DNA from 4 places in the Alteromonas sp. McT4-15 genome. Region 1 is predicted to be linked to each of the others. Evidence: predicted binding sites of a transcription regulator. Region 1 holds the regulator's gene; each other region holds the start of a gene.

Region 1 (8,090 bases):
TCAAGAAGAGCTAGCGGTTGAAGCATTGAACCTAATGGAAAGCCATAAAATTAGTGCATTGATGGTGGTTGACAGCGATCGCAAACCTATCGGCGCCTTTAACATGCATATGCTATTAAAAGCGGGGGTGCTGTAAATGGCGACAACGTTATATACCGAATTAGATGACACGCTCTTTAAGCGTCTTGCAGATATTAAACTGTTGGTTTGTGATGTAGATGGTGTTTTTTCTGATGGGCGCATTTATCTGGGCAATGATGGTGAAGAGCTCAAAGCATTTCACACCCGAGATGGCTACGGCGTAAAGGCCTTAGTGAGTCATGGCGTTGACGTTGCAGTAATTACGGGGCGTCGCTCTACCATTGTGGAAAACCGCATGAAGGCACTCAACGTAGCCCATATCATTCAAGGTGAAGAAAATAAGTCTGCCGCACTACAAGCCCTAATGACTGAATTGTCATTGCGCCCTGATAATGTTGCCACTGTAGGCGACGACATGCCTGACACAGGTATGTTTGCCCATGCAAGCGTAAAAATTGCAGTTTCAGATGCCCATCCTTTTGTCGCTAAACAAGCAAACTGGAAAACTACGCTCCCTGGTGGATTTGGGGCTGTGCGCGAAATTTCTGACACAATCCTGCAAGCCAAAGGGGTTGAGCAAGGTATTTTTGGAGCGAGTGTATGAGCCAATTTGGCTTCAATCGACTGGGGCTGAGCATTTCTGCGCTATTTATATTGGCGCTACTAATGTATTTACCCACGTGGATGGAAGAGCCGCCAGAAGTAAGAAATAGCGGCGAACTTGATGCATTAAAACCCGCGTATAAGGCAAAAAATCTTACTACGACTCTTTATAATCAAGACGGCCAGCTCAATCATAAGGTGTTTGCAGAATCGATGGAGCATTACGATCAACTTGGCTTTGTATTGTTCCGTGCGCCACGCTATACACTTTACACTGATAACGCTACGTCACCGTGGGTCGTTACCGCTGTGGAAGGAACATTGTACAACAACGAGCTGATTCAGCTTGAAAATAACGTACAAATAGAGAACCAAACTACAGATGATTTTGTCAAAACCATTACGACACAATACATTCAGATTAATTTAGACAACAAGCAGATGACATCTGATCAACCAGTAGAGATACTGGGGTCGCAATATGTCATTCAAAGCAATGGGTTTAATGCGAATTTGCGCACCCAAGAATATGAGCTTATCGATCATGTACAAACCACTTATTCCCCTAGCAACTAGCTTAATTTTAGCGTTGGCTAGTGGTTCCGTTTTCGCTAGTGAAGATGACTTTTCTAAGCCAATTAAAGTCGATGCTAAGTCACAATTTGTTGATGGAAAAAATAAAACATCGTTGTTCAAAGATGATGTTCTAATTACTCAAGGCTCGCTTGTGATTAATGCCGACGAAGTTGAAGTTATCGCGACAGCGGGCGAAGGCAGAGAAGTGTTTGTCGCACGCGGTAACCCTGCGAGCTATACGCAAGAGCTTGAAGATGGAACGCCAGTATCCGCTAAGGCGAATGAAATTCGCTACGAAGTGATTAATCGGGTGATATCGCTTACCGGGAAAGCGGAGCTGAAACAAGACACCAGTATGGTAAAAGGTGACAGCATTACCTTTGATATGATTACCGAGCAACTGCTTGCAACCGGTGGCGATGACGACAACGGTGAAGGAAGAGTGACAACTGTTTTCACTCCTGAAGCAATTCGCAAGACGAATGCTAAAGACAACGAACAAGATAACGAGGGCAACCAATAGCAATGGCTACTTTGAGCGCAAGAAACCTTGCTAAGGCGTATAAATCACGCCAGGTTGTCCGAGATGTCAGCCTCAGTGTATCGACAGGTCAAATTGTAGGCCTGTTAGGCCCAAATGGTGCTGGTAAGACCACAACATTTTATATGATTGTTGGGCTTGTTCCTCTTGATAAGGGCGCCATTGAAATTGACGACAACGAGTTAACACATCAGCCCATGCATGAGCGTGCACGCCGCGGAATTGGCTACCTCCCGCAGGAAGCATCTATATTTAGAAAGCTCACTGTGCATGAAAATATCATGGCAATTTTACAAACCCGTAAAGATTTAAATTCACAGCAGCAAGAGGAAGAAGCCGATGCGCTACTTGATGAATTTAATATTAACCATATACGTAATAGTACGGGGATGAGTTTGTCAGGGGGAGAACGCCGCCGAGTGGAAATTGCGCGCGCCCTTGCAGCTAAACCACAATTTATTTTATTGGATGAACCCTTTGCTGGTGTTGATCCAATATCAGTAAATGATATAAAGAAGATTATTCAACATCTTCGAGATAGGGGTATCGGTATCCTTATCACTGACCACAACGTACGAGAAACATTGGATGTTTGTGAAAAAGCGTACATTGTGAGTCATGGCGAGCTTATTGCGCAAGGAACTGCGGAACAGGTTTTAAGTAATCAAAAAGTAAGGGATGTATACCTAGGCGAACAATTCAGGCTATAGTTAGTGTAACCGGATTGTCATTTTTCAATCTCGCTCAGGTATATTCAATTTAGAGCATTTAAATAAGACGTAGATGAAACCATCTTTACAGCTAAAATTTAGCCAACAACTCACCATGACACCTCAGTTGCAGCAGGCCATTAAACTGTTGCAGCTTTCTACGCTCGATCTTCAACAAGAAATTCAAGAAGCGTTGGATTCAAACCCGCTATTAGAAGTTGAAGAAGGCCACGACGAGCCTCAGCTTGAAAAAAATAACATCGATAATGATGACAGTGGGGTAGAAGCTTCTGCCACTGCATCAAGTGATACTTTGGAAGCTGGCGACGCACTAGAAAAAAATGATCTTCCAGACGAATTGCCAATCGATAGCACATGGGATGAGTATTATTCAGCATCGTCTGCGCCGGCACCAGGACCTGCCAGTGACGACGAACAAATTTTCCAAGGTGAAACGACTGAGGACATACAAGAACATCTATTGTGGCAGATGCGCCTCACCCCTTTTTCTGACACTGACCGTGCCATTGCAATGGCTATCATTGATTCTATCGATGAGTCAGGGTATCTAACCGTTACTCTTGAAGAGATTTTAGAGGCGGTTAACGCGCAAGAAGCCTCTGGCGAAGATGAAGAGGAACTCATTGAAATGGACGAAGTAGAATGTGTATTAAAGCGCATTCAAATGTTCGATCCCATTGGTTCTGGATCGCGCACCCCACAAGAATGCTTGATGGTACAGCTTCGCCAATTCGCAGATGATACACCATGGCTTGCCGAGGCAAAGCAGTTAATAGAAGACTATTCTGATTTGCTGAGTAGCAAAGATTACCGCACCTTAATGCGCAAGAGCCGATTGAAAGAAGATCAGCTTCGCGAGGCTATGCGTTTGCTGCAAACCTTGAATCCTCGCCCAGGTAGTGCTTTAGTTACTAAAGAACCTGAGTACGTTATTCCAGATGTATCGGTTACCAAAAAGAATGGCCGTTGGGTGGTTGAGCTGAACCCTGATAGCCTGCCAAAACTTAGCGTCAATCAACAATATGCCGCAATGAGTCGCCGTGCGAAGAACAGTAGCGATTCACAATTTATCCGCTCACACATGCAAGAAGCCAAGTGGTTTATCAAAAGCCTAGAGTCGCGTAACGACACACTGATGAAGGTAGCAAATTGTATTGTGCAGCAACAAATGGGCTTTTTTGAACATGGCCCAGAAATGATGAAACCAATGGTATTAAATGATGTCGCAGAAATGGTAGATATGCACGAATCGACTATTTCACGTGTGACAACACAAAAATACATGCATACCCCTCGTGGCATCTTCGAGTTGAAGTATTTCTTCTCTAGCCATGTTGCAACGGAGTCAGGTGGTGAATGTTCATCAACCGCCATTCGTGCATTGATCAAAAAACTAGTGGCAGCTGAAAAACCCAGTAAACCACTAAGTGATAGCAAGATTGCTTCATTGTTGGCCGAGCAAGGCATTAAAGTTGCCCGGCGGACAATAGCAAAGTACCGGGAATCGTTATCGATCCCGCCGTCGAACCAACGCAAGAGCCTTATTTAACGGGCTTAATAATATAAGGAAGACGAAATATGCAAATCAACCTTACTGGTCATCATGTCGAAATCACCGACTCTTTGCGTAATTATGTCGATACGAAGTTCAGCAAACTTGAACGTCACTTTGATCACATTTCTAATGTGCATGTCATCCTGAACGTTGAAAAATTAAACCAAAAAGCAGAAGCGACAGTTCACTTAAGTGGCGCTGAAGTATTCGCATCCTCAGAAAATACCGACATGTATGCGGCGATTGACAGCATGGTTGATAAACTCGACCGGCAGGTAATCAAGCATAAGGAAAAACTTAAAAAGCACTAGTAGTTAATTAAGTATGGATATACAAGCCATCGTAAGTCTGGACCGCACTGAATGTGCGGTTCAATGTAATAGTAAAAAGCGTATTTTAGAGATCATTGCCGATATTGCTGCTAAGAACAACGCGCATATCGACCAGTCGACAGTACTGAATAGTTTGTTGGCGAGAGAACGAATGGGTAGCACAGGTATCGGAAACGGCATTGCCCTTCCCCATGGTCGCTTAGCTGGCCTTGATAGAGTTATTGCCATTGTTGTTACCAGCACACCAGCTATTGATTTTGATGCGCTAGATGAAAAACCTGTCGATATTTTCTTTGCACTATTAGTACCTGAAGAACAAACCGAAGGTCATCTACAAACACTAGCCACAGTCGCAGGCAAACTGAGTAATAAAGACACTATTAAAGCAATAAGGCGTGCTACCACAAGCGATGACATTATAAATGCGTTAGCGTAACTCGCTGCTATACAACATTACTGCATTAAGCGCTTAACAGTGTAAAGGGAGAATATAAGTGAAGCTGATTATTATCAGTGGTCGTTCGGGCTCAGGAAAATCAATTGCACTGCGCGCTCTTGAAGACTTAGGGTATTACTGCGTTGACAATATTCCGGTTAACTTGCTCCCTACGCTAACGCACACAGTGGTTGATGAATACGATCAAGTCGCCGTTAGCATAGACGTACGTAACCTGCCTAAAAATCCAGACGATTTAGTAGAAATACTTGATTACCTGCCTTCGTCTTGGTCGATGACCATTGTGTATATTGATGCTAGTGATGATGTGCTCGTTAAGCGTTTTAGCGAAACACGCAGATTGCACCCGCTGGCCAAGCTCAACAAGTCTCTCTCTGAAGCCATTCGCGCAGAGTCAGCGCTGCTGGCCCCTATTGTCGAGCGAGCCGATCTCTATTTGGATACCGACAAACTCACTATTCATCAACTCGCTGAGCTAATACGCGAACGTATTCTTGGTAAGAAAAGCTCGCGATTAGTGCTTGTGTTTGAGTCATTCGGCTTTAAGCACGGCATTCCCAAAGATGCAGACTATGTATTTGATGCACGGTTTTTGCCCAACCCTCATTGGGAACCAGATTTAAAGCACTTGACTGGGCTAGACGCGCCTGTTGAAGTATTTTTAGGGTCTCAACCTGTAGTAACAAAATTTATTTGGCAAATACAGAACCTGATCACAACGTGGCTTCCACATTTAGAGCGCAATAATCGCAGTTATGTCACCGTGGCAATTGGTTGTACTGGCGGACAGCACCGCTCGGTATACATCGCCCAAGCGCTATCAAAAACATTTTTGGAAATTCATCCAGACGTTCAAATCCGTCACAGAGAGTTGAACCAGTAATGATTATTGAGAAAACACTCACAATCGTTAATAAATTAGGGCTTCATGCTCGTGCTGCCACGCAACTTGTACAACTAGCCAACCAATTTGACGCCAAAATTGTGCTTAAAAAGGGTGACAAGGAAGCTGACGCAAACAGTGTACTGGGACTAATGATGCTTGAAAGTCATCAAGGTGAACAAGTCAACGTTGTCGTGCAAGGCAGTGATGCCGAAGAAGCCATGGCAGCCATTGAGCAACTTATTGAAGGCAAATTCAACGAGGCCGAGTAAGTGCTCCCGCCCAATACAAGCACTTGAATTGGCGAAATAAACAACACTTAGTCATAATAACGTCATTATGCTCGCAATTGTCATGACAGCTTCATCACAATTGCGATATTCTACTGCATAAATCCCAAATTGCCCTGTAGACAAATTGGGATGAGCTCGTTTCATCTAATCTCAGTTTAGCTTAGTAGGACTCGCTACTTATGGCAGAAGCGCTTGTTTCCAAATACGTACAGACTCAGCTTCGTGCATTAAATGGTGCATTGAACAACGGTCAGTTCGTGTCTGTGCGTAAGCTTCTGCTAGAACTTCCCCCGTCTGATGTTGCTCATATTCTTGAATCCAGCCCCAGCCGAACTCGTGATGATTTGTGGGAGCTAATTGATGGCGATTTCCACGGTGATATATTAGAAGAACTTTCTGATGACGTGCGTAATGGCATCATCGCTAAAATGCTTCCAGCTAATGTTGTTGATGCATTGGAAGAGATGGACACGGATGACTTAGCCGAAACGCTCAGTAGCCTTCCAGAAACCGTTTTACAAGATATTCTCGACTCCATGGACGCCCAAGATAGGGTGCGTGCCGAGCAAGCACTATCATACGGTGAAGAGACCGCTGGTTTCATTATGAACACGGACACAATTACGTTGCGTCCAGATGTTACTATTGATGTTGTTCTACGCTATATACGCTTAAAAGGTGAACTGCCTGAGAATACCGATACCTTTTATGTAGTAAATCGCACCGATAACCTTGTTGGTATTGTCCCCGTTACTCGCTTACTTACCGCCGATACAGATGACAAAGTGTCTGACGTAATGGATACAGAGTCAGAAGCAATACCCGTTAATATGCCTGATGATGAAGTGGCAAGTCTCTTTGAGCGATATAACTGGTTATCAGCACCTGTGGTAGATGAAAATAATCGTCTCGTTGGTCGTATTACTATTGACGACGTAGTCGATATTATCCGTGAAGACGCAGAGCACTCGATGATGAGTATGGCGGGCCTTGACGATGACGAAGATACTTTTGCACCAGTCATGCAAAGTACTAAACGTCGTTCTGTTTGGTTAGCGGTTAACTTAGTCACTGCCCTTATGGCGGCAATGGTAAGCGATTTATTCGAGGCAACCTTAAGTCAATTGGCCGTGCTGGCGATTCTAAATACTATTGTGCCAAGCATGGGAGGTGTTGCAGGTAACCAAACACTTACACTGGTCATACGCGGTATGGCACTTGGTCACGTCAACGCGAGTAACTCCCGCTGGTTAATTAGTAAAGAGATGTCCATTGGCTTTTTAAATGGGGCTATTTGGGCAGTCCTCATTGCCTCGGTAATCGCGCTGTGGAAACAAGACTATATGCTTGGGGTAATTATCGCCTTTGCAATGCTAGTCAATATGATTGCAGCAGCGTTAGCAGGCGCAACCTTACCTATGATTATGAAACGCTTAAAAATAGATCCTGCATTAGCAGGTAGCGTTATCCTGACTACCATCACTGATGTTGTAGGTATTTTTGCCTTCTTGGGTACCGCTACCCTTTTCCTTATCTAACCTTTCAGCGAAATACACATTACGCACTGAGTGCTTTGTCGACGTAGCCGGTTAAATTTAACTTATATCCTACACCCCACACGGTTTCAACGAGCTGTGCGCCGTTATCTATACTGGCTACATTATCTAACTTATTACGCAATCGATTGATGTGGGTGTTAACGGTATGCTCATACCCTTCATGGTTGTAGCCCCATACGTCACTCAACAACTGATTGCGCGAAAAAACCTGATTTGGGTGACGGCAGAGGTAGTTAATAAGGGTAAACTCTCTGGCAGTTAACGATAGGGCTTGTCCGTTTAACGTAACGCTGTGATAGCGTAAATCAACTTTAAAGGGCCCAGCTTGAATGCTGTTGTCTGCGTTTTTTTGAAGGCTTGTGTCAAGGCTCGGCATACTCCTTCTCATATGCGAACGAATTCGAGCAACAAACACACGCTCGTTGAATGCGCCTCCAAGGTAATCATCGACGCCCACCTCAAAATAATCCGCTTCATCA
Region 2 (8,090 bases), on a different contig from region 1:
GCCCTTTTTGCCCGTGCGCAAAAAACTATCCCTGGCGGCGTTAATTCACCAGTGCGTGCGTTCAAGGCCGTAGGCGGCACGCCACGCTTTATCACCAAAGCTGACGGGGCATACATGTGGGATGCCGATGGCAAACAGTACATTGACTATATTCAGTCTTGGGGCCCAATGATTTTAGGCCACAATAATGCCAAAATTCGTGAGGCTGTTATTGCCGCTTCTCATAATGGATTGTCATTTGGCGCACCTACTGAAGCTGAAATTATTATGGCTGAAATGGTAAGCGAACTGGTTCCTTCAATGGAAATGGTTCGCATGGTGAACTCGGGTACCGAGGCGACCATGTCGGCTATTCGCTTGGCCCGTGGTTACACCAGCCGCAACAAAATTGTGAAATTTGAAGGTTGCTACCACGGTCACGCCGACTCATTGCTTGTAAAGGCTGGCTCTGGCGCCCTTACCCTTGGCGTACCTAGCTCTCCGGGCGTGCCTGCCAATGTGGCAGAGCATACATTGACGGTTGAATACAACAACATAGATAGCGTAAAAGAGGTATTCGCCGCTCACGGTGATGATATCGCGTGTATTATTGTTGAGCCTGTCGCGGGCAACATGAACTGCATTCCTCCTGTTGAAGGTTTCTTGGAAGGATTGCGTGCGGTTTGTGATGAATACGGCAGCGTACTTATTTTTGATGAGGTGATGACTGGCTTTCGCGTATCACGCGGTGGTGCACAGGAGCGTTACAACGTAAAACCTGACCTTACGTGTTTAGGCAAAGTCATCGGCGGCGGCATGCCAGTAGGCTGCTTTGGTGGCCGCAAAGATATTATCACCCATATCGCGCCAACAGGCCCAATTTATCAAGCAGGTACCTTATCAGGTAATCCCGTAGCAATGGCTGCTGGTCTTGCTGCCATGCAGCAAATTCAACAACCAGATTTGTATGACTCTATTTTTGAGAACACGCAGGCACTGGTTGATGGTTTTCAGGCCATTGCTGATAAGCACAATATTAGTTTAACCACGAATATTGCCGGCAGTATGTTTGGTATTTTCTTTACCGATGTGGAGAAGGTGACTAACTACAAGCAGGCCATCAACTGTAATACTGAACAGTTTAATAAGTTTTATCACGGCATGCTAAATGAAGGCGTTTATCTAGCCCCTGCATCTTATGAAGCAGGCTTTGTCTCTAAAGCCCACGATGCGTCAATTATCGAAAAGACACTTGCGGCAGCGGATAAAGTATTCGCTACGCTTTAAAGCTGAAGTAAAAACGCAAAAGCCCCGATGTCGGGGCTTTTTTGTATCTTGCTCTCGACTAAATACATAACTAATCGTGAGATAGCTTGGCTTGCTGTCGTATAAAGGCAATAGAAGGCGCAAAAAATGCCGCCCCAGTCTCGGCGCTAGTAAAGTCCAACCAACGGTCATAATCACCTTCGCCATTACCATAAATTTGGCTATGCAACATATCTTTAAATGGTCTGGCACTTGCACTGCAACTTACAAAAAACAATCCTTGTGACGCCATATCACCATACGGCATGCCTTGTTTTATCAGACGTGGCTCATCGCTATCAGGCGTTGCGCTACTTGCTCGCACGTTGTGTGATGAAGCAGATTGTTCGCTACTTACCAAATTATGTTCTTGAGTAGTCCCCATCACTTGTTCTTGCTGGCGACTTGATAAGCTTGCCCAACGCCGCAAATCATGACGATAGCGCTGCACGTGTACGTAGCTACCACCCGCAAAGTCGGGATCGTCCTCGCCGATCACCGCAATTTGTCTTCGCTTCATTCCCCGCGGATTGTCTGAAGCATAAAGAAAACCATTTAGATCTCTTCCATCAAGGTAGCGAAAGCCGCGAATTTGCTCAACCAGCTCAACGTGAATACGCAGTAAGTCCATTACCTCAATACCAACGGCATGGCAAATGTCCAATCTATCAGCACGAATTTGAATAAAGATATCGCAGGGCATAGTGGGCGCACTTCTATCCTCGCACTGCATATCAGGAAACGGCGTTAGCTCTACGGGGATAAGTCCAGGATACACTTCAGTCCAATAACTAGTGCCAATGGCAACAACGCCTGTCACCATGGCTTCATAATGCTCGTTTTCAAAGTGCTCGAAAATATCTAACACACGAGACAGTTTGGCTCTTACTGCTTCACTGTCATCATCAATAACATTCAGCATTAAATACTGTGCGTGTAGGTTAGGTTCCGCGCAAATGCCTTTTTGTGGTTGTGTCATTGCCGCTCTTATTTTTATTAAAGTGTGTATACCCAGCTTATATAGGGCATTACTGCTCACTTACGCCCTATTTTAAGACAAACACCAGCCACTAAACGGTACACCCCTTTACCGCGTGTGCTGCAATGCCTTTTATTTAACTAGTGTGCTTAATAGCCCGCTGCTTGTCCATCTTTTCGACTCTCAGACGCCCCAAAATAAACACCTTTTTGCTTGTCCCACGCAATGGCTTGGTAGCCGCCAAATGCGCCTACTACACGTTGTAATTTATGCCCGCGTTCCATTAACTCTCGCTGGACGGTTTCACTGAACCCCGATTCTAGACTTACGTATCCGCCATCCATCATTAGCGCTCCCGTCGGGCTACTTGAGCCGCTGTGTAAAATACGCGGGGCATCGCCAGCTTCTTGTAAGTTCATGCCAAAGTCGAGAATATTCACAATGATTTGTGCATGCATTTGCGGTTGTGTACCACCGCCCATCACACCAAAGCTCATCACAGGTTCGCCGTTACGGGTAACGAAAGCAGGAATAATGGTATGGAAAGGCCTTTTACCGGGGCGATACTCGTTAAAATGCCCCTCTTCTAGCGTGAACATTTCACCTCGATTTTGAAGAATAAAACCCAGTCCCGGCGGCGTCATTCCAGACCCCATACCGCGATAGTTACTTTGAATAAGTGACACCATATTGCCATCTTTGTCGGCAACGGTTAGGTAGATGGTATCCCCTTCATAAATACCTGCATCCACACGCATGGCTGCTTTTTCATTATCGATAAGTTTTTGCCTTTCTTTGGCATAGTCTTTTGAAATAAGCCAATCTACGGGAATGTCATTAAATGCAGGGTCTGCGTAAAACTTTGCTCTGTCTTCAAACGCTAATTTTTTCGCTTCTACAAAGGTGTGGATATAGTCAGCAGAGTTAAATCCCATGCCTTCAATATCGTAGCGCTCGAGTACATTCAAAATTTGAAGTGCAGCGATACCCTGACCGTTTGGCGGTAGCTCCCAAACGTCGTACCCTCTGTAATTAGCCGATACAGGTTCTACCCAGTCAGAAGTATGCGATGCTAAATCTTGGGATGACAAAAAGCCGCCCTGAGCTTTCATGTACGCATCAATAGTGCGAGCGATATCGCCTTTATAGAACGCATCTCTGCCTCCAGTGGCAATTTTTTCATAGGTAACCGCAAGGCCAGGGTTTTTGAATATGTCGCCTTTTTTCGGTAGCTTTCCATCTATTAAGAAGGTCTCAGCAAAGCCATCGTAATGGCCTATTCGCGCGTGATTCATTTCCCAGTAATAGGCAATAAGCTCAGACACAGGAAAGCCTTCCCGCGCATACTTGATGGCAGGGGTCAGCAACGTGGACATTGGCAACTTGCCGAATTTCTCGTGCAACTTAAACCACCCATCAACGGCGCCTGGAACAGATACGGGTAAGGGTCCAAATTTAGGAATGGTGTTGTGGCCGCGCTCTGCAAATACCTCTTTAGTTAACTGCCTAGGAGAGCGCCCAGAAGCGTTTAAACCCACTAATTCTTGCGCTTTGGCATCCCAAACAATAGCAAATAAGTCTCCACCTACTCCGCAGCCCGTTGGTTCGACAAGACCTAGCATGGCGTTTGCGGCTATGGCAGCGTCAACGGCACTACCGCCTTGTTTTAAAATATCTAACGCCACCTGCGTGGCTAAAGGTTGACTGGTAGCGGCCATGCCATTTTGTGCAATAACTTCAGAACGACTGGCAAAGGGTTCGCCTGTTATTCGATCGTATGCATGGTTAGATACACTGACAAATACGAGTAATGCCGCGACTAAGCGAACCTTTAAAGCCATAGTTTCCCCTTAACAGCAACAGCACCTTTTTCTTATACGTAAACACTAGGTGAGCGTTTATAGCAAAAGGCACCCTTATTATTGTTTTTCTACACCTAACTCGATGAATGAAAAGCTCTGCTTTTTCTTCATCATACCCACCCTAGTGTAGCGTTATTGTCACAATACGGCTAATACCAATACTAAAACGAAAAAAGCCCCGCAGATGCGGAGCTTAAGTGAAGTAATGTAGGCATTATTATTGTTGTTGTCGTGTTGCCTAATCGTAACTTACTTACGAACGGCTGCTTGTAAAGTCTGGGTATGCTTCCAAACCACACTCGCTCATATCTACACCGTCGAATTCTTCTTCTTCGCTTACACGGATACCCATAACCGCTTTCAGCACTAGCCATACCACTAGACTTACTACGAATACCCAAACAAAGATTGTCGCTGCACCAATAAGCTGACCTGTGATGCTTGAACCGTCATTAGTGAAAGGTACAAGGATAAGACCAAGCAGACCTACTACACCGTGAACAGAGATTGCACCTACTGGATCATCAATCTTAAGCTTATCAAGACCAACAATGCTTAGTACTACAAGGATACCACCAAGACCACCGAATAGTGTTGCCTCTAGTGGCGTCGGTGTAGAAGGCTCTGCAGTAATTGCTACAAGACCCGCCAACGCACCGTTAAGCACCATAGTAAGGTCTGCTTTTCCGAATAAGATACGCGCTACAATTAACGCTGCAATTGAACCACCCGCAGCAGCTGCGTTAGTGTTCATAAATACAATGGCTACTGAGTTTGCACTTTCAACAGTCGCTGTAGCAAGTACAGAACCACCGTTAAAACCAAACCAACCCATCCAAAGAATAAATGTACCTAGAGTAGCTAGCGGAAGGTTAGCACCTGGGATAGCATTTACTTTGCCATCTGCAGTGTATTTACCTTTACGTGCACCAAGTACAAGCACACCTGCTAATGCTGCCGCAGCACCTGCCATGTGAACAATACCTGAACCTGCAAAGTCAGAGAAACCTAGGTCGCCAAGTGTATACATACCAAATACGGCTTCGCCGCCCCATGTCCAAGCGCCTTCCATTGGGTAGATGAAACCTGTCATGACTACCGCAAACGCTAGGAATGCCCAAAGCTTCATACGCTCAGCAACTGCGCCCGATACAATAGACATTGCCGTTGCAACAAATACTACTTGGAAGAAAAAGTCGGCAGAAGGTGCATAGGTTGCTGGGTCTTCAGCAACACCCGTTGCGCCGTCACCCATGATGCCGCTTAGGAAAGGACCCCAGTCGCCGCCACCGTACATGATGCCGTAGCCACAAACCATGTACATGGTGCAAGCGATAGCAAATAGTGCAACGTTTTTAGTTAGAATTTCAGTGGTGTTTTTCGCTCGAACCAAACCTGCTTCAAGCATAGCAAAGCCCGCAGCCATCCACATGACTAGCGCACCGCAAATTAGAAAGTAAAAGGTATCTAGCGCATACCCAAGTTCAAAAGTGATTTCCATTATTGTGTTCTCCGCAAATTCTTCGTTGTGGCTTACAGCGCGTCGCTATCCGACTCACCAGTTCGAATACGAACGGCGTGTTCAAGGTCGTAAACAAATACCTTGCCGTCACCAATTTTGCCTGTTTTGGCTGCGCCAACAATGGCTTCAACCAGGCGCTCTACTTGGTCGTCCTGAACTGCAATTTCCAGTTTGACTTTAGGTAGAAAATCCACCTGATACTCCGCTCCGCGGTATAGTTCTGTGTGTCCCTTTTGACGTCCAAAGCCTTTCACTTCAGTCACGGTTAAACCGTCGATACCGATTTCTGAAATGGCTTCACGAACATCATCTAGCTTGAACGGCTTGATGATAGCTGTGACTAGTTTCATGAGATGCTCCCAGTTTATTTTGGTTATTTGTGCTATTCGCGTGTTTCTTGTTGTTGCTAAGCTAAACCAAGAGCCATGCCATAAATAATTATTCATATAAATCATATAGATAATCATACTCATGCGTTCTATCAGAAAAAACATTGCACCATATCTGTGCACACAAGCGTATTTGCCCAACGATGATGCGCGAAGTAAGAGAAGTGGGATAAGCGTACTAATAAGTAAGACGAGTGTAGGCGGGAACTATTTGTTTGCCGCTGATGTCAGTTATGTACTATGACGACGATCACTGATATTTTTTTTGCGCCAGAGCGCGATATGGAAGTCCGCAACACGGCTAAAAAAGCAACGTGGAAGTCGCTTTTTGTGTCATCGTGTGTGCATGTTTTAGGGTTTGCTTTAGTCATCGTGCTGTCGCAATACTCACTTGAAAAAAGGCGCGAGCAGGTCAGTAAAGAGGTAAACGCTCAGCCGATAAATGCGGTGCTGTATATCCCAAGAAAAACAGCACCGCCTTTAGACACTAAGGTACAAGAAAAAGAAGCGTCATCGATGCCAAAACCGTTAAAAGTTGATGATACAGACGTGCCAGTTCCGGAAATAAAAGAGCCCACACAATCAAACCTTATTGAAGAAAAACAAGAACCTGTAACAAAACCCAAAACAAATACAGAACCACAAACTAATGCGCCTACAACAAGTTTGCCTGAGACATCATCGTCAAATGCTAATCAACGCGCAGGACAGTTCAACTTTTCAGCCAAAGAGGCAGCTTCACAATATTTTGATGCCTACAATAATGATCAACTTGCTCAAGAAGCTGTCGATGCTGCCCGAGAGTATCAGCACAATAAAACGCACCCTACGATTGTTGATCCCAGAAAGGATAATGACGAGCAGGCTATGCCGCCGCGTCCTGTAAAACGGGTAGATTGTACCAGCAGCGCGGCTAAAACGTTGGCTGTACTTAGCGGTATAACTGGCGGTACGCTTCAATGCACCAATTTGGGTGATCCTAATAGGTTTATTGACGCTCGGATTAAAAAACGTCCCAATGAGGGGCGTTAATCATTTACTCCAATTGCCCCAGAACAATTACGCCGTCTTGTTCAAACATGTTGAGTGACGTTTTCTTTGAATATGCTTCAAGCCACTTTGAATAAAGGGCTCTGTATTCGTCAGATTGTTTAAAGTTATCCGCGGCAAACTTAAGTTTGTTAACCAACGCTTGATTAGTGCCTTTTTTCGACATCGCTAAATACGTTGTTGCTTTTTGATAAGTAAATAACTTTTTGAAACCTTCACAGGCACCATTGAGCCCATCGCAAATAATGTTTGCGCCACCGTCAGATAAAAACAGATAGTCCGCGCCACCATTGGTGAGTTGCATTACCACCTTGTCCCAGGAATCCTCTGTCACATCTATGTGACCAGCCGCTTTTACAAGCTCTTGACGAAAGTCTCCCTTTAACACAGCAATGCGACTGCCTTTAGGCAAGTCTTCTAAAGAAGTCGCATCTCCTTGATAATCTGCCCGTACAAACATGGAATAGGCATTTTCTGTGATAGGGGTAATCCAATAAAACGCTTCTTCGCGCTCAGGCGTTCTCGCTAAAGAAAAAACGAGAACATCGGGTTTCATCGAACTTTCTACAAAAATTCTCTGCCAAGGCGCCGTTAAGATCTCAGTCGGCAAGTTGGCTTGCTGCAATATATTTTGCACCAATTCAATAGCGTAACCTTTTAATTTACCGCGCGGCCCTCTCTCGCTAAACAAAGGTTCTAAGTTCGTTATAACCCAGAGGTGCGAAACATTACTTTCATCTTTTTCAATTCTACCTAACGCAATCACACCTTCAATTTCATTAGCGTCTGCGGATATTGTTGTCAGTTTTGGCAGCCAACGTTGAACGAGTTCATCGAAAGCTGGTGTTTGAGCAAAAACGCGTGCCGTTTTGGTCAGTCTATCTGCCATTGCCTTATTCGCTTTTGTCTTTGGCATTGCAATATAGCTGTATTGAATATCATGGGTGTGCTGCCTTGATAGTGATGTGCAGTCAAGGCCGTTCTGCTTACAAATGACATCCATG
Region 3 (8,090 bases), on a different contig from region 1:
CCTCTGTGGCAAAGATGAAGGGTTTGTAAGGAGCCTGAGGGAAGTTACTTACACTCACATCACGATTGAACTGAAGCGAAATTGCAAACTTAAATTCATATTGGGATGTACAGCCTTCCTCAGTTTTATAGAACCAACAACCACCTGCTGTCACGTGATCCCATAAATCGTCGCTAATTTTTAATACCGCATACTCGGTACCATTCTCTAATAGAGGTGTCGCCACTTCGGCGCCATTGATATAAAAGCGAATTGTATCAGTATCGATATCCTCATTAGTGATACCTTCAAGTTGAATAGCAAACCCATTGTTATACGACGCTCCCATAGCGGTTAATTCACCGGTGAGGCTCAGTTTTTTAACGTGGTTTTGTTGCGAGACAATCATTGACGAGTTAAGACGAATCACAACATCGTTAAAATCATAATCACCGGTTTCAGGCCAGTTGTCTTCAAAGGCCAAGAAGTATGGCGTATTGTTCACTAAACTGTTGCCTGAGTTAACAACCGCTACTTGATAATCTTCCACCTCACCATCAGTTACACCACCGCTTGGTCCAACCCCCGCCGTGGTTGTATAGCGCACACGGGCCCAAGTTACACCTGAGGTGACCTCTAATGGAGTATCTTCGAAGAGGAAGTGCGTGCCTGAAGTTAAGCTTTTGTCAGCAATTAATTGCTCGCTCGCGTCGAACTTGCCATCCTGATCCCAGTCGACCCACATACTTAAAAAGCCGTCGCCTTCGACTGTTACTTGCATAAAGCTTTCTAGACCAGCTTCAAACGCAGTAATAAAGTTTACCCCGTCTTCATCGCCATTGGTTTGCTCATCAGTGAACGGTGAAACATGCGCATCATATTCAGCATCTATAGCATGACCCAAATGAATGCCTTCAACCACACCGTGTCTTGCGCCATTGCTGGCAAGTGAAGTTAAATACGAATCTGGCGCATCGCCGAAATCAGTAGTCGCAGGCACAGATTCATCGGTGATGGGTGCCATCGCACAGCGCGCACCATCATTATTGCCAGAACTTGGGCCATAGGCGAAAAGCTCAGCCTTTGGATTATTCCCGTCAACATCGATACGGAAAATGTTTCCATCTGAGTTTCGGCTAATGTAAAAGGTGCCGTTTACGTCAAAATACGCCGCGCCGAAGGTTCCTCGTTGCCCCACGTTGCTTACTTTCGACTTACTACCCGTGCTAACGTCTATTCGATATAAGTCACCATATTTGTCTACAGCATAGGCAAAACCGTCGGTGGGATGAAACGCTAAGTCATAGATTAGCAGTGAAAGCGAAGCGCCATCGATTACGCGCTGCATGTCTAAATAATCGACATCATCTTCATCTAAAGAAACTCGATACAAGCCATATTGACTGCCTTTCTTATACAGATAATAGGCATTTTCAGTAAGCGCCACATCACCAACAAAAAAGTTCGCTCCGGGCTTATTGGTTACTGTTAACGGCTCAATTTGGTAGTCGTTACCAATTCGTACGATAGTGTTGTTTTGATAACCCCAACCATAAAGGTATCTGTCGTGGTTACTGAACCCAAAACCATTAATCCGGTCGTTCGTGCCCAGATTACTTGAAAGTAAATCAACGTTTCCTGTAACGAGATTCACCCCGTATAACTGGGCGGTAGTGTCTTGCATTAGAAAGGCTTGTGATGGACAGCTGTCAAAAGCGTCTGCTGCTACGTGGCATGATGAAAATGCCATTAACATTGCGGCTGCTAGCTTACATTGTCTCTTCATTTAACTTCTCACAATCAAAGGATAATAATGACTGTGATTACAAGTTGCATGCCAGCATCAAGATAAAACTAATCAGCATCAATAAATTAATCATTTAAAACAATATCATATAGAAAAGCCCATCTGATTATCACGTCTATTTTATTGAGTAAACACACCTCATTTTTTCAATTTGCGAATTGCAAAATCAAAGAGATTCGCAATAAGAAAATCAATTCAACGCCATCACTCAGCACTTTTTTCAACGAACAATGCTCGAGGAAACAAAATGTCACATTTTTTTTACCTTTAGTGATAGTGTAACCATACCCGTGTTCAATATACTGGGTTATCAGACAACCGTTTTTTATTCAGTTTGCCTGTAATATTTTGAAGCGTTTAACGACTAACGCTAACAGACAACTCATTCAGTAAGCTAAGTAAATTTAAGTTTTAAACAAACAAGGAAATAGATATGAAACTAGCAAAAATCCTCATGCCTGCGCTTTTAATTGGTTTTAGTTCATTGGCACACGCTACCGATGCAGATGAAATTATCTCTACATACCATGAAAATATTGGTGGGGAAGATGCACTTAAAGCAATGAAAGGTATCAAGATTGTTGCCGAAGTATCGCAAGGACCGATGAAGTTCCCATTGGAAATTGTCCAACAGTCTTCGGGCAAGCAATACACCAAAGCAACTGTGCAGGGTCAAGAAATCATGCAAGGCGTATTTGACGGTGAAACGCTTTGGAGCACTAACTTCATGACTATGAAAGCAGAAAAAGCGCAAACCGAAGAAACCGAAAACATGAAGTTAAATATGAACGACTTCCCTGATTCGTTAATGGATTACGCTGAAAAAGGCTATCAAGCAGAACTGATGGGCACTGAAAGTGTTGACGGCGAAGACACCTATAAGGTGAAACTAGTTAAAGAGCCTATTACCGTTGAAGGCGAAGAAATACCGTCTATTGAATATTATTACTTCGATGCAGAAAGCATGGTCTTAGTGATGATGGAAAGCGATATTCACAGCGGTCCAATGAAAGGCCAGGTTCAACAAATAAAAATGAGTGACTATCAAGAAGTTGACGGTATTTATTTCCCGTTTGCTATGACACAAGGCATTAAAGGACAGCCTGCTGCTACATCGCCACTAGTTATTAATGAGATTGAATTAAACCCAACTGTTGATGACAGCGTGTTCGCGTTTCCAGCTGCACAATAAATTGGTTTTATAAGGAGATAAACCCATGAATCAACTCCCAAAACGCTGGGCGTTGGCAGTTGCTATTGCAATCACTACAGCAGCAAGTGCACCCGCACTTGCTGTTGACAAGGCAAAAGGCAGCCCAATTTTTGGCGACTTACAAGCACGTCACATTGGCCCCGCGCTAATGAGTGGTAGATTTGGCGACATTGAAGGTCACCCTACGAATAGCCGAGTGCTTTACGCTGGCGCGGCAGGCGGTGGTGTGTGGAAAACTGAGAATGGTGGCGCAACTTTCCAGCCCATCTTCGAAGATTTCCCTCAGTCTATCGGTGCTATTGAGGTAGACCCGAGCGACCCTGACAATACCGTATGGGTTGGTACAGGTGAGATCTGGACGCGTAACAGTGTATCGATTGGTGACGGCCTGTTCCGCACTAGTGACGGCGGTAAGAACTGGGAGCTCATGGGTTTTGAAGGCTCTGAAAGAATTAGTAGCGTTATCGTAAACCCGCAAAACAGCAACGAAATTTACGTTGGTGTGTTGGGTGGTTTATGGGGTGACAGTGAGCAGCGCGGCGTCTACAAATCAACAGACGGCGGCAAGACGTGGGAGCAGCAGCTTTATGTCGACGAAACGACAGGTTGTGCTGACCTTATCATGGACCCTCAAAACCCAAACGTTCTCTACGCTTCAATGTGGGAATTTAGACGTACCGGTTGGTCATTCAACTCTGGCGGTACCAATAGTGCACTGTATAAATCAAGTGATGGCGGTAAAACGTGGAACAAAATTCACCAAGGCTTCCCTGAAGGAAAGCTTGGTCGAATTGCCGTAGCCGTTGCACCTTCTGATCCGAACAGACTGTACGCAGTGCTTGAAACGGAGAAAGATGAAGAAAAAGGTTTATACGGTTCAAATGATGCCGGAGCAACATGGCAGCATCTTAATAGCGATTTTGGGTTAGTAGTAAGACCTTTCTATTTCTCGCGCATTACGGTTGACCCGAAAAACCCAGATATCCTTGTGAAAGGTGGCCTATTTGGTTCGATTTCAAGAGATGGCGGCAATACCTTTAGAAACATGGGTACTATGCATTCTGATATCCACGATATTTGGTTTGATCCTAACGATTCTGATCAAATGTTTGTCGCCACTGACGGCGGTATTTACCGTACGTGGGACGGCGGCACCACGATGGAAATTGTTGAGAATATTCCTGTATCTCAGTTCTATCACGTCAGTGTAGACAACGCACAGCCATATAATGTGTACGGTGGTTTACAAGACAACGGCAGTTGGTATGGCCCTTCTGCCGCCCCTGGTGGTGTGCGTGCAAGCGATTGGAATAGTGTCGGCTTTGGCGATGGCTTCCGCGTGTTAAAACACGAAACCAAACCCGTAATCTATTCTGAAATGCAAGGTGCTGAAAACGTTTGGCGCTACAACACCAAGCTAAAACAAATAAAGACTATTCAGCCATTGCCTATTGAAGGTACGCCTAAGTTTAGATTTAACTGGAATGCACCAATCACACTAAGCCCTAATGAGCCAGATCGTATTTATATTGGCAGCCAGTTCTTACATGTATCGGACGACATGGGTGATACGTGGAAAATTATTTCACCTGATTTGACAACTAACGATCCCGAAAAGCAAAAGCAACTGGAATCTGGTGGTCTGTCGATGGATAACTCAGGTGCTGAAAACCACTCCACTATTTTCACCATTGCCGAGTCGAGCTTTGATGAAGACATCATTTGGGTAGGTACAGATGATGGTAATGTTCAGCTTACAAAAAATGGTGGCAAGTCGTGGACGAACTTAATCGACAACGTACCTGACTTACCGAAAAACACATGGGTGTCACACATTGAAGCAAGTGTGCACGACAAGAAAACTGCTTATGTGACCTTTGAAGGTCATACATCAGGTGACATGAAACCTTACGTTTATAAAACGCAAGACTTTGGTAAAACCTGGACAGCGCTTCACGATGACACCATTGAAGGCTTCGCCAGAAACATTCAGGAAGACACAGTAAATCCAGATTTGCTATTTTTGGGAACTGAGTTTGGTCTGTTTGTGTCAATCAATGGCGGAAGGTCGTGGGAGCGTTTCACTAACAATATGCCTGCGACAGCGGTGCACTATATAGCGTTGCAAGAGCGTACCAACGATCTTGTAATGGGTACACATGGACGCGGCGTTATTATTATTGACGATATATCACCCCTTCGTGAGTTAAACGACGATGTATTGGCGAAGGCAGTACATTTCTTCGATGAAGGAGCTGCAACCATTATAGATGAAGAGCAAAGCTTTGGGGCTGGCGGCTTTGGCAGCGAAACCCAGTTTGTAGGGCGCAACCCAAATAACGAAGCTAAAATTGCTTACTATATGAAGAAAAAGCACATCTTTGGAAAAATGAAGATTGAGATCTTCAACGAAGAGGGTGAGCTAGTAAAAGCGTTACCAGCGGGCAAGAAGAAGGGGATTAACTTGGTCACATGGGATTATCATTTACCTGTCCCTAAAATTGCTACCGGAAAGACGTTTGCTCGCGGCGGTTTCGCGGCCCCTACCGCACCAGCAGGTGAATATAGAGTGGTATTAACCAAGGGCAAAGAAACCTTTGAAAGCACATTAACGCTTAAAAACGATCCTGACTCTGCCCTATCTAAGCGTGAGCGTCGCAAGCTTCAAGAAACCACGATGAAGCTATATGACATGACACAAGACTTAGCATACTTAGTTTATCAAGTTGACCAGTACCTAAACGCAGCACAAGGCAGTGAATCTGACGAAGTTACCGCGATCACCGATAAGCTTATGGCGCTGAAGGAGACCTTAGTTATCACTACTGGTGACAACTACGTTGGTGCAGCTGAACCTCAGCTACGCGAGAAAATCGCAGACTTGTACAGCAAAATTACGCAAAGTTTTGTAGCACCATCTAAGTCTGAAATGCAGAACCTTGCGCTATTAGAAGACATGTTTGATAAAGCAAAAAGTACTTATCAAGCAATGGAAAAGTCAGAACTACCTGCGCTTACCGCGTTATTGGAAGCGAAGCAAAGCAAAGTTGAAATAAAGTCATTTGACGATTTTGTCGCCGAATAAATTTCAGCACACCTAGTGCAGGCGAGTTATCGATGCTCGCCTGCACTTCCCTCTCAGCACTTTTTCTTAACGTATTGAAGAACCATGAAATAGTGTCATTTCGCAGTACCTATTCATTAAATGTTCAACTTATTCAATTTAGCTCTTTGACCAATTTGACATACGCTTTGTGAACTGCCATATTTTCGTTCAAGAAGTATATTTTATAAACAACATTGTACTGAGAAAGTAAGGTACATCTGAGATTTAAGGAAGAATGTTATGAAGAAGCTTTTCGCAGTAGTTTCCCTGCTAGTTCTAGCGCCTTTTAGTTTTGCAAGTCAGCACACTGGCAACGCTTCTTGCGCCACAGACTCTACGTGGCAGGAAGTTGGCTATAAAGCAGCAAGCCAAGGTGAGCCTGCAACGCAATTTTACAATATCGTACAATCGTGCGACAAGCCAGCAACAGCACAAGATGAAGCCGAGTTTGTGCAAGGCTACATGTCAGGCATTGAAAGCTTCTGTACCTATGACAATGGCTATGCGCTGGGAAGAGTTCAAAAAGCGTACCCGAATGTATGTCCAACAGCGATGGCCGATGACTTTATGCAAGGCTATGAAGTAGGATTACAAAAGCACAACAGTGTAAACAGTGCCAATTACCATGACGGTTTCAAGCATTCTCGTAAGCCAATTCACAGCGCGAACAGTAAACGCACCAACCACTTCTAGTTCAAGTACTTATTAGGCACTAAATAGGCACTAACAAATTTATCGAAAACCGACACAGACGTGTCGGTTTTTTTATGCCCTAAAAGTGCGTTTTATTTTCGTAATAGTCTTGCCCGCGCAAATCAGAAAACACCACTGTAATGTCTTTGTCTGTCCCCACTATGGGCCGCAAAATGTCATCAACAATAATGGCCACACTAGTTTTTACCTCTTGCCCTCTATCAAACCACAGTATTTCAATGAAAGGGTAAGCAGGCAACGCGCCACCCTTCACGATAAACTCACTGGGTATGTGTTCGACTGTGAAATGATCGGCAGGCGTATCAGTCACTTTAGCAATACTCTCAACAATATCATCGGCAACGCTCGTAAGCGCGCTAACGTCAATTCCTCTAGCTCGAATGTGTGGCACGTTGGCTCCTTGGTAAACTTCTCTTGTTTCTTTTAATAATGATACTAAATATTGGCAAGTAACTTGAAAGGTAAAGGTTAATTAAGAGCCAAAACCAGTAAAACAACGAGATTTTGACACTATGCGTTTACCTACAAAACAACTTATCACTAAGATTGAACACCTTTCTAGCGAACTATCACCGAAACAGCTAGCGCATTTTCTCGATATTATTGATGCCATGACGGCATTGGTCGAGGAAGCGGGCACTGTTGGTTTAGACACCCCAAAATACGATAAACCACCTATTGCACCATCATCATCGGCTGTCCACTAATAGTGAATTAGACGAAGCCCCTTACTAGCTCCATACGATACTCAGCACATTCCTTCCCCTGTGCCCGATAATAAAGCGACTATATTGTAGTGCAATTGATCAACGCGTTGTGAATTGTCGGGTTCATTAGTTTAAATTCGCTATCAAGCATTAACTACAACACAACACTGTTAGAAATTGAGCGTAGTTAGAAATAGATCGCGGTTAGAATTAAATAGTTACCTACACGACGTTTGTTATCGCCTGAACACTTATACTTTTTGTGACTACCAGTACTTTCATAAATTGAACTAGAATTAATGACAAGACTAGACGTTATTGTTTACCCTCATTAAGTTAGCTTCAAAATTAAGACGCTGTTATGTTGCTACTTATAGAGAATAGGCGTTGTGGAACAACTGGAAAGCGAATGTAATTGATGCTGTCATTGCGCGACAAAAAAGTTTCTAATTTTACCTTTATTAAGTTATTTGCACTCACAGTCGTATTAAGCGTATGCGTGCATTCGTTCGTCTTTGCTGAGCCCATTATATCCAATCCTCGATTCAAACAACTCTCCACCGA
Region 4 (8,090 bases), on a different contig from region 1:
AATATAAGTAGTACTAGTAACAAAGCAACAAACGGAACCTTACCGTGCCAGTTCACTTCTTTAAAAGAGTTGTACTTAAAGTTGCTCACCATCAAAAGGCCCGCTAACCCTGTTACAGCGGCAGCAACAAAACCATAATCAGTTCCAACAGCTTCATACTCAACACCGACCCATACTAGACCAGCGACAACAGCAGCAGCTGCTGGGCTAGCTAGTCCTTGGAAAAAGCGTTTATCTGCAATACCAACCTGTGTATTAAACCGTGCTAGTCGCAGCGCCGCTCCAGCGACATAGACGAACGCCGCCAACCATCCAAGTTTACCAAGCTCAGTTAAACCCCAGTTGTAAGCTACTAATGCAGGTGCAACACCAAACGATACCATGTCTGCCATGGAATCATACTCTGCACCAAAATCGCTTTGCGTGTTTGTCATGCGAGCAACACGCCCATCAAGCCCGTCAAAAATCATAGCAACGAAAATCGCGACTGCCGCAGCTTCAAAGCGACCATTCATGGAAGACACCACCGCGAAGAAGCCTGAAAATAGCCCCGCTGTAGTTAATAGGTTAGGAAGTAGATATATTCCCTTTCTCTTCTGTTCAGACATACGTCCTCATTATTCAACTTAATCTTATTCAATTATTTCATATCTCGTCGGTTACGCATAGATGTGTCTTTTATACGCTAACTACCCAATCTATAGGCAAAGTAAATAACAGCGTATCAGTTTATATACCGTATACAAACCATCTTCACTTTATTATGGCGATCCCATGTTGAAGTTCCTCGCGCCCAGGCGCATGAGAGAGCTTTCCCTTATCAATTTATTTAGGATTAATTGAAATGCGGTTAAGTTCCATAACAAAGTTTTGCGTAGCGTTATCGTGCGTTGGTGTTATTAGTACGGCGTCAGCGGGATATCGGTACAACTATAATTACAGTCAGTGCGGCGGCAGCAGTACCCAAACAAGCACAGCCGAATGCAACTCGCCCCTTGGCGAGAATGTTTACAACCTTGTCGACCATGGCATCTTCGAAAGTACGTCTGCAAATTCATCTAATGTGGCTATTGGTGGCGTCAATGTAGCAGTAAGCGGATGGGCAGATACCTACGGCTATAATGACGATATTGTTGTGGGTGCCGATACCTACAAAATTTCCGACAAGTACGGTTACGGCGTAACCAACGAAGATTGGGAGTCAACATATAACTCACCAGATCACGCTATTGATAACGTAAATACTCGCAACGGTAACTGGCAAGATTTCGACTTCGTATTATTTTCATTTAGTGATGATGTAACTTTACAAGGCGCTAATTTTTCGTGGGCCTATAGTCAGTATGACACTCAGGTGTCGGTAGCGGCTCTTGATAACATAAGTTCACTAACGTCAGGCAGTAGTACTTGGAGCGATATCGTAGGCACTGCGATCACATCTTCCTATAATGTTGAAAAATGCGACTCTACCGATGAGCATCTAAAATATAAGTCTGAATTCGCGCTTAATACATCATCCAAATATTGGCTGGTTGGTGCATATAACAAGGTCTTTGGTGATATAGGTGGCTATTCAAGCAATGATGCATTTAAGCTAACTAGCATCGGTTTTTCAGTTAGTGATAAAACTCCCCCTCCGGATAGCACAGCAGTCAGCGAACCAGGCACACTGGGACTACTATTCGCCTCAGGTCTTATTGTTATGTGGAGACGAAAAAAGACTCTGATTTAACTATTATACGAAAGACTAAAACTGGCAGTTCTACACTGTCAGTTTTTTTTACTCTTCATTAATCACCCATTCAACAAAGACACAAAAACTCAATAATAACAACAACAAAAAAACTGGCACGATTTTAGCTTAGAGGGAAGTTATTACTTCTTTCAAATATTCCGTTGTAGAGTTTTACTAAATGAACAAGCTGTTAAAACTATCTTTATCTTCATTACTTGTTGTTACCTCACACGCCTCTCTTGCTGATGATTCAATGCTCGAACAGTACACTTACGACATGATTGCACAGAATGTATCGAAGGGATTTGAACCTACTGCGAACTCAATAAAAATTAACGGTTCAGATATTTACGTTTCATATACTACGTGGGCGGATACAGCTGCGTCTTACAACGACAATGATGATCGAGTTGTTAGACAGAACGGACTGGACTATAGCCAAACCTATGGCCTTGCAATGACAAACAAAGACCATGGGGGTGGCCTTAGTGACTGGCATACAATCGATAATAACCAAGACGATTGGAAATTTGACTTTGACATGGTCTTATTTTCATTTAGTGAAGCCGTAGCACTTACAAACACCAAATTTAACTACCTGACTGGTGCTGGTAATGAAAACCAACTTACCGTTGTTGGGTTTGATAATATTGATATTTTCAAAAATGCATCTAGTAGTGTAACTACGTGGACTGATATTGCAGCGTCTTCTGCGATTACATCAATTACCCACAAGAATATTTCCACTAATCCGCATAATCTTGGTAATTACGAAGTAACATATCCAACTTCACTCAAAGAAGCTAAATATTGGCTAGTAGGCGCTTACAATACATACTTCGACCCGAATAATGATGAAACTTCAATTTCAGGCTCTGGTTTTAAGCTGGCTTCATTAGGCATTTCTCAACGCAACGAAACTCCTGACGTTGACGTTAGCGAGCCTGGAGCGTTTGCTATAATGAGCCTTGGACTGGGTTTACTTCTTTATCGTCGCAAGCGTCGCGTTTAATTGTTTAAAATTAAACAGAAAACACGTATCTTTAAAAGGTGGCTTTAGCCACCTTTTTTTATACATAAAAATACCATTTTCAGGTGGAATCTCAGGTAATCATGGATATCTCATACAAAAAAAGAAGCTTTGCGAAAAACGCTTTGTTTTCTATTTTCACTACAACATTCTTAGCGCTGCAAAGCCCGATTAGTTTTGCAACAACGTCGGAAGATTATGAGAAAGCACTCACCTCATTTAACAACAACGCATACGACGAAGCATACATTCACCTTAAAAACAGCCTTCAAAAAGATCCTGAAAACTTAGCAGCGAAATTGCTTATGGGTGAAATACTGTTAATTAATGGTTACTTGACCGCCGCCGAAATGGAATTCGTTGAAGCCCTAGAAATGGGTGCTGATATTAACCTGCTTGCAGAACCTTTAGGTAACACTTGGTTATTTCTTAATAAATATCAAGATATCGTAGAATTCTCAAACCTAGACAGACTATCCGGTGAAGCAGAGCGAGAGTGGCTACTTATAAGAGCTACAGCCTGTATTCGATTAGAAGATGAGGCATGTGCATTAAGAGACTACAATACTATCATCGCCGCTTCTCCAGATTTTGTACCCGCAATAAATGGCTTAGCGTCGATAGCCCTACAAAATGAAGACCTTGATAAGGCTGCAGGGCTCATTACAAAGGCGATCAATATTGAGCCTGAAAATGCGATCACTTGGCGACTGAAAGGTCAATTAGCTTACCGTCAAGGCGACACAGCATCTGCCACATCACACCTTCAAAAAGCATTGTCATTTAATAGGGATGACCCGATAGCGCTTAGAAACCTTGTCGACCTCTATCTGGAAGCCAAAGATTATGATACCGCCAAACTTTTCGTCGATGAAATTATTGAAGATACACCAAACGACCCGTTAGCCATATTGCTAAACAGTTGGTTACAAAGCCGAGATAGCGATCAAGCCATTGATAACACTAAGCTCAAAGAGCTAAACGATTTTATGGCACAACTTGACCCTGAGTTAATAACTTCTCAGCCTATGCTGCTTTATATAAGCGGTCTGACAAATTTCTTTAATAACAACATGGAAACCGCAGCGAAAGACTTTAACGCCTACCTGCAAAAGGAACCTGAGGACCTACAAGCTGTATTGATGCTAAGTCAGGTCTATATCGCTACTCAACAAGATAAACAAGCGCTTCTGTTGCTTGAACGTCATCAGTCTGCGCTTATGGAAGATGTAGACTCGGCATTACTACTAGGCGATTTGTTCATCAGACAAAATAAAGCATTTAAAGCAGAGCGGTTACTAGAAGATTTGGAAACCTTATTTCCAGAGGAAGGGAAGCTTCAATTATTTAAGATAAAACTAATGGCTGCGCGAGGCAAACAAGCGCAAGCGTTGGAAATATTGGAAAAGAATTTAGCTAACTATACTGAAAACGCGGGCTTTTTGTTCACCTACTCTTTAATGAACCTTCAAGCTGAAAAATTCGATAATGCGCTCAAGGGTGCCAATCTACTCAATAGCATGTTTCCAGATAAGGCCGAAGTGTACAACCTTAAAGCTGGGATCCTAATAAGACAAGGAAATCTATCGCAGGCTAAAGTTAATATTGAAAAAGCACTGGAAAAAAATCCAACGCTATTTCCCGCTAAGTTTAATTTAGCGGCAACCGAAAGCCGGTTAGGCAACACAGAAAAATCAAATGAGTTAGTTGAAGAGTTACTTCAATTGTCACCGCAGCATAACGAAACTCTGCTTTTAAAGGCATTTAATCTAACAAGAAGCGGGGATGTTGAAAAAGCGAAGCAGATTTACCTTGATGTTTTAACGCTTAATCCGTCCAATATTGGCGCTAGAGAACGGATTTCCAGCCTCTATCAAAGGCTAGGTGATACAAAAAGCGCACTTTATCACCTTGATTTGTTGTTGAAAGACGATTTCGATAATGCCGATTATTTATTACGAAAAGCACAACTTCTCATCGACGCAAACCGCACATCAGATGCTGAAAAAACGCTTGGGATAGTTAGAAACTTTATTGACGATACCCCAGAAAAACTGATCGTCTACTCTGAATTAATGCGCTCCTTAGGTAGGGATGAAGCTGCGAAAAGTGCAATGGAAAGTGCACACTCCGTTGCCAAGCAAAATACTTTCGTTACGTTTCGCTATGTGAGCCTCTTACTAGACCTTCAAGATAACGAAAAAGCAGGTGCATTGCTTGCGTCCATACCCGCAGCACAGCAACAAAATCCCGTTTACCAGTTTTTGAGAGGGCGCCTAGAAGCAAATAAAGGTGACACAGAGGACGCCATCACTTATTACAAAAACGCCTTAGAGTTAGACCCTCGCTTCTCTCAGGCCTTTATAGCAATTTACAATTATGCGCTTAATGAGGAGTTCGTTGACGTCTTTTTAGAGATAGCGCGTAAACTATCTCAACAGGATGGAGGCAACTTATTGGCTAGAAACCTCCTTGCGCAGTATTTGTTTTTTATAAGAGAATTTGATGAATCGATTGCGCTTTACAAAGCGTTGATTGAAGAACCAAACTTATTAAACCCTGCTGAAGCGTTTAATCGCCTTGCCATCATGTCAATTGACTCTTCATTACAGGAAGCCAGCAAATTTGCAGAGAAAGCCTACTCTTTGCAACCGAATTCAGCGAGGGTACTCGACACATTTGGCTACATTAAAGCCCTTGAAGGTGATTTGGAGGGAAGCTTAAGAATGCTTCGTGATGCATTTGCCCGAGACGCAAACGATCCTAATATTCGCTATCACTTAGGCTTTACGTTGGCCAAGTTAAATCGCGTTGAAGAAGCAAAGAAAGAACTTGAATATGCAGTAAATGTAGAGCGTCCTTTCTTTCTTCGCCCTCAGGCAAAAGCATTACTAGAAAGTTTGTAAGACGGCAAACATGTTTTACAACATAGTTAGCAACACGCACAGTTACGTGCGTGCTTCTCCATTCCACCAATACCTGGGTTGAAGGTATTGGTGGGATCTAAAGTACGATAAAAAGCGACAAGAGAATCTTCTGCTTTGTATAAGTGACCCACATTGTGCTCCGCAGGATACTTGGCTCCCCTATCATCAAGTACCGCTAACATGTCTTCTTTTACTTGTTTCGCATCCGCTCCTTTTTTCAACACATAGTCTTGATGAAAAACGTGGCAAAAAAAATGGCCATAGTAGAGTGACTTATCAATATACTGCGATATGTGCTCGGGCAAAGTTTCCACCCATTTATTGTCATTGCGTCGCAGTGCAATATCAAGCGCGAGTATCTCCCCCACGTCTTTTTGTTTAAGCGTTTGGTATCTTACCGCTGCACCGGCTGCTGCAAATCTCAGTAAAAAAGCCCTATTTGCTTCATCCTCGGTACACGCTATGAATGCGCCTTTATTTGGTTTACTTTCAAACAAATCACGGAGGTACACATTCGCTTCGTCTATACCCTTATCACTCATCTTTACAATAAGATGATGTTCGTATTTGTCACGGAATTGTCGCAAGCGAGGCGGTATGTGATCTGGAAATAAGTGGCTTAACCGCTGCATTATTCGGTCAGATAAAAAAGAAGGTAGAAAGCGCAGTTTATTAGTAAAGGCGTCGACTCTTCCTTTCACTGCGAAGAGTTTAGGTAGAAAGGTGGTCCCCAGATGATGAATACTCAAAAACGTGTCTTTGCCATATTTATCAGCAATGTCGAACATGTCACGATGCAAATATTCACCGACTTCAGGTAATGAGGAAAAGCCTTTCAGCATATCTCTTCGAATCTGGGTTAATACATCGGCATCATTGGTAGCAATGTAGAAGGTTTGCTCAGCATCAGGGACTGCGAAGGTATCTAGCACCACCGCAAATACTGCAATTTTGCCTGCACACCCGCTCGCTTCATACAATCTAGAAGGATCGGCATTGAACCGACTGGGTGTGTCTGCATCGACATTTCTAACGATATTCTCGTAATCACTTGCGGATGCTTTCTTTTCGTTAAAGTCGACCTGTTTATTGAAATTGCCAGCAGATAAATTGTTTAGTATCTCTTCTGGCGAGCTCCCGAGCGCTATACCCAGGTGATTGACCAGCTGAAGCTTACCTTCTCGGTTAACCTGAGCATACAACACTAATTCGGTATAAGCTGGACCACGCTTAACCAATGCACCGCCAGAGTTGTTTGCAACACCACCTACTATCGATGCGCCAAGACAAGATGAGCCAATTACCGAGTGAGGCGCTCTTTTAAGCGGTTTGAGTAAGTTTTCGAGTTTATGCAATGTCGCGCCAGGAAAGCTGATGACTTGCTTACCACCATTTAGCAGCATAATGTCATCCATCGCTAACGTATTTATGATCACGACAGGACGGTCATAATCATTCCCACTAGGCGTTGATCCCTCAGTTAACCCAGTTTTAGCCGCTTGCATAATTACGATACAATTTTCTTCGACACAAATTGATAACAAGTGCCAACATGCAATTAATGTTTTAGGGAATAAAACAGCAAGCGCATCGCCCTCCCCAGAACGCCATCCTTTTCGATAATGTGAGGTTTGTTGATGACCATAGGCTACAGCCCCCTCTCCTACGACTGCTTTAAACTTCTCAATAATAAGAGATTCGCGCATTTGTTTTCCTTAAGCACTCTTGCTGCGCCACCGGTGTGACCAAGTGTTTATTTCTATGTATCACTATATTGCAAAAAAGAAAGGCGCTCCATAAGAAGCGCCTTTTTAATCAACTAATGCGTGATATCAATTACTGACTCACAACAAAAAGTCCGCTATCGTCAGCATCAATGCGAATGGTCGACTCAGGCAATAATTCACCTGCCAGCAATTGTTGTGCAAGTGGATTTTCTACTTGTACTTGAATAGCACGCTTTAAAGGACGTGCACCAAATACAGGATCGAAGCCCGCTTCTGCCAGTTTGTCCATTGCTGCTGCAGACAAATTGAGCTTGTAACCTTTCTCAGCCAGTCTTGCTCGTAGTGACGCAAGCTGTATTTTTGCAATCGACTTGATTTCTTCTTTGCCAAGAGGATGAAACACCACTATGTCGTCGACACGATTAATAAACTCAGGTCTAAAATGCTGACCTACCACGTTCATCACCGCCGCCTTCATCTCTTCATATTGGTTTTCATTATGCTTATCTTGAATAATGTCAGAGCCCAAGTTTGATGTCATGATGACAACGGTATTCTTAAAGTCTACCGTACGCCCCTGACCATCAGTCAAACGGCCATCGTCGAGCACTTGTAGCAATATGTTAAATACGTCTGGATGTGCTTTTTCAACCTCATCTAGCAATATTACT

What was found. The regulator sigma-54, encoded in region 1, starts transcription at its own class of promoters, with help from an activator protein. The targets are predictions, from matches to a motif close to GTTGGCACGNNNNTNGNNT.
Region 2: glnK (P-II family nitrogen regulator) is a predicted target of sigma-54. The motif match lies at 6,062-6,080, and genes of this name have one in related genera.
Region 3: LHL20_RS14580 (LruC domain-containing protein) is a predicted target of sigma-54. The motif match lies at 1,803-1,821, and genes of this name have one in related genera.
Region 4: xdp1 (exosortase-dependent surface protein XDP1) is a predicted target of sigma-54. The motif match lies at 1,845-1,863, and genes of this name have one in related genera.

Annotation. Positions count from the first base shown of each region.
Region 1 is NZ_JAJALG010000007.1:62,686-70,775, reverse strand. It holds gene LHL20_RS07700 (KpsF/GutQ family sugar-phosphate isomerase) at 1-136, shown strand, start outside; gene kdsC (3-deoxy-manno-octulosonate-8-phosphatase KdsC) at 137-685, shown strand; gene lptC (LPS export ABC transporter periplasmic protein LptC) at 682-1,260, shown strand; gene lptA (lipopolysaccharide transport periplasmic protein LptA) at 1,229-1,783, shown strand; gene lptB (LPS export ABC transporter ATP-binding protein) at 1,786-2,511, shown strand; gene LHL20_RS07675 (RNA polymerase factor sigma-54) at 2,585-4,081, shown strand; gene hpf (ribosome hibernation promoting factor) at 4,111-4,398, shown strand; gene ptsN (PTS IIA-like nitrogen regulatory protein PtsN) at 4,412-4,855, shown strand; gene rapZ (RNase adapter RapZ) at 4,914-5,759, shown strand; gene LHL20_RS07655 (HPr family phosphocarrier protein) at 5,759-6,031, shown strand; gene mgtE (magnesium transporter) at 6,232-7,590, shown strand; gene LHL20_RS07645 (response regulator transcription factor) at 7,610-8,090, opposite strand, start outside.
Region 2 is NZ_JAJALG010000025.1:41,213-49,302, reverse strand. It holds gene hemL (glutamate-1-semialdehyde 2,1-aminomutase) at 1-1,266, shown strand, start outside; gene LHL20_RS15470 (Dyp-type peroxidase) at 1,337-2,263, opposite strand; gene ggt (gamma-glutamyltransferase) at 2,413-4,104, opposite strand; gene LHL20_RS15460 (ammonium transporter) at 4,379-5,626, opposite strand; gene glnK (P-II family nitrogen regulator) at 5,659-5,997, opposite strand; gene LHL20_RS15450 (hypothetical protein) at 6,277-7,068, shown strand; gene LHL20_RS15445 (substrate-binding periplasmic protein) at 7,073-8,090, opposite strand, start outside.
Region 3 is NZ_JAJALG010000022.1:23,596-31,685, forward strand. It holds gene LHL20_RS14580 (LruC domain-containing protein) at 1-1,765, opposite strand, end outside; gene LHL20_RS14585 (outer membrane lipoprotein-sorting protein) at 2,220-2,978, shown strand; gene LHL20_RS14590 (WD40/YVTN/BNR-like repeat-containing protein) at 3,004-6,084, shown strand; gene LHL20_RS14595 (DUF2799 domain-containing protein) at 6,346-6,798, shown strand; gene LHL20_RS14600 (DUF1904 family protein) at 6,878-7,210, opposite strand; gene LHL20_RS14605 (hypothetical protein) at 7,332-7,526, shown strand; gene LHL20_RS14610 (EAL domain-containing protein) at 8,026-8,090, shown strand, end outside.
Region 4 is NZ_JAJALG010000055.1:594-8,683, forward strand. It holds gene pssA (CDP-diacylglycerol--serine O-phosphatidyltransferase) at 1-608, opposite strand, end outside; gene xdp1 (exosortase-dependent surface protein XDP1) at 845-1,732, shown strand; gene xdp1 (exosortase-dependent surface protein XDP1) at 1,914-2,747, shown strand; gene prsT (XrtA/PEP-CTERM system TPR-repeat protein PrsT) at 2,849-5,671, shown strand; gene dld (D-lactate dehydrogenase) at 5,698-7,398, opposite strand; gene clpB (ATP-dependent chaperone ClpB) at 7,529-8,090, opposite strand, start outside.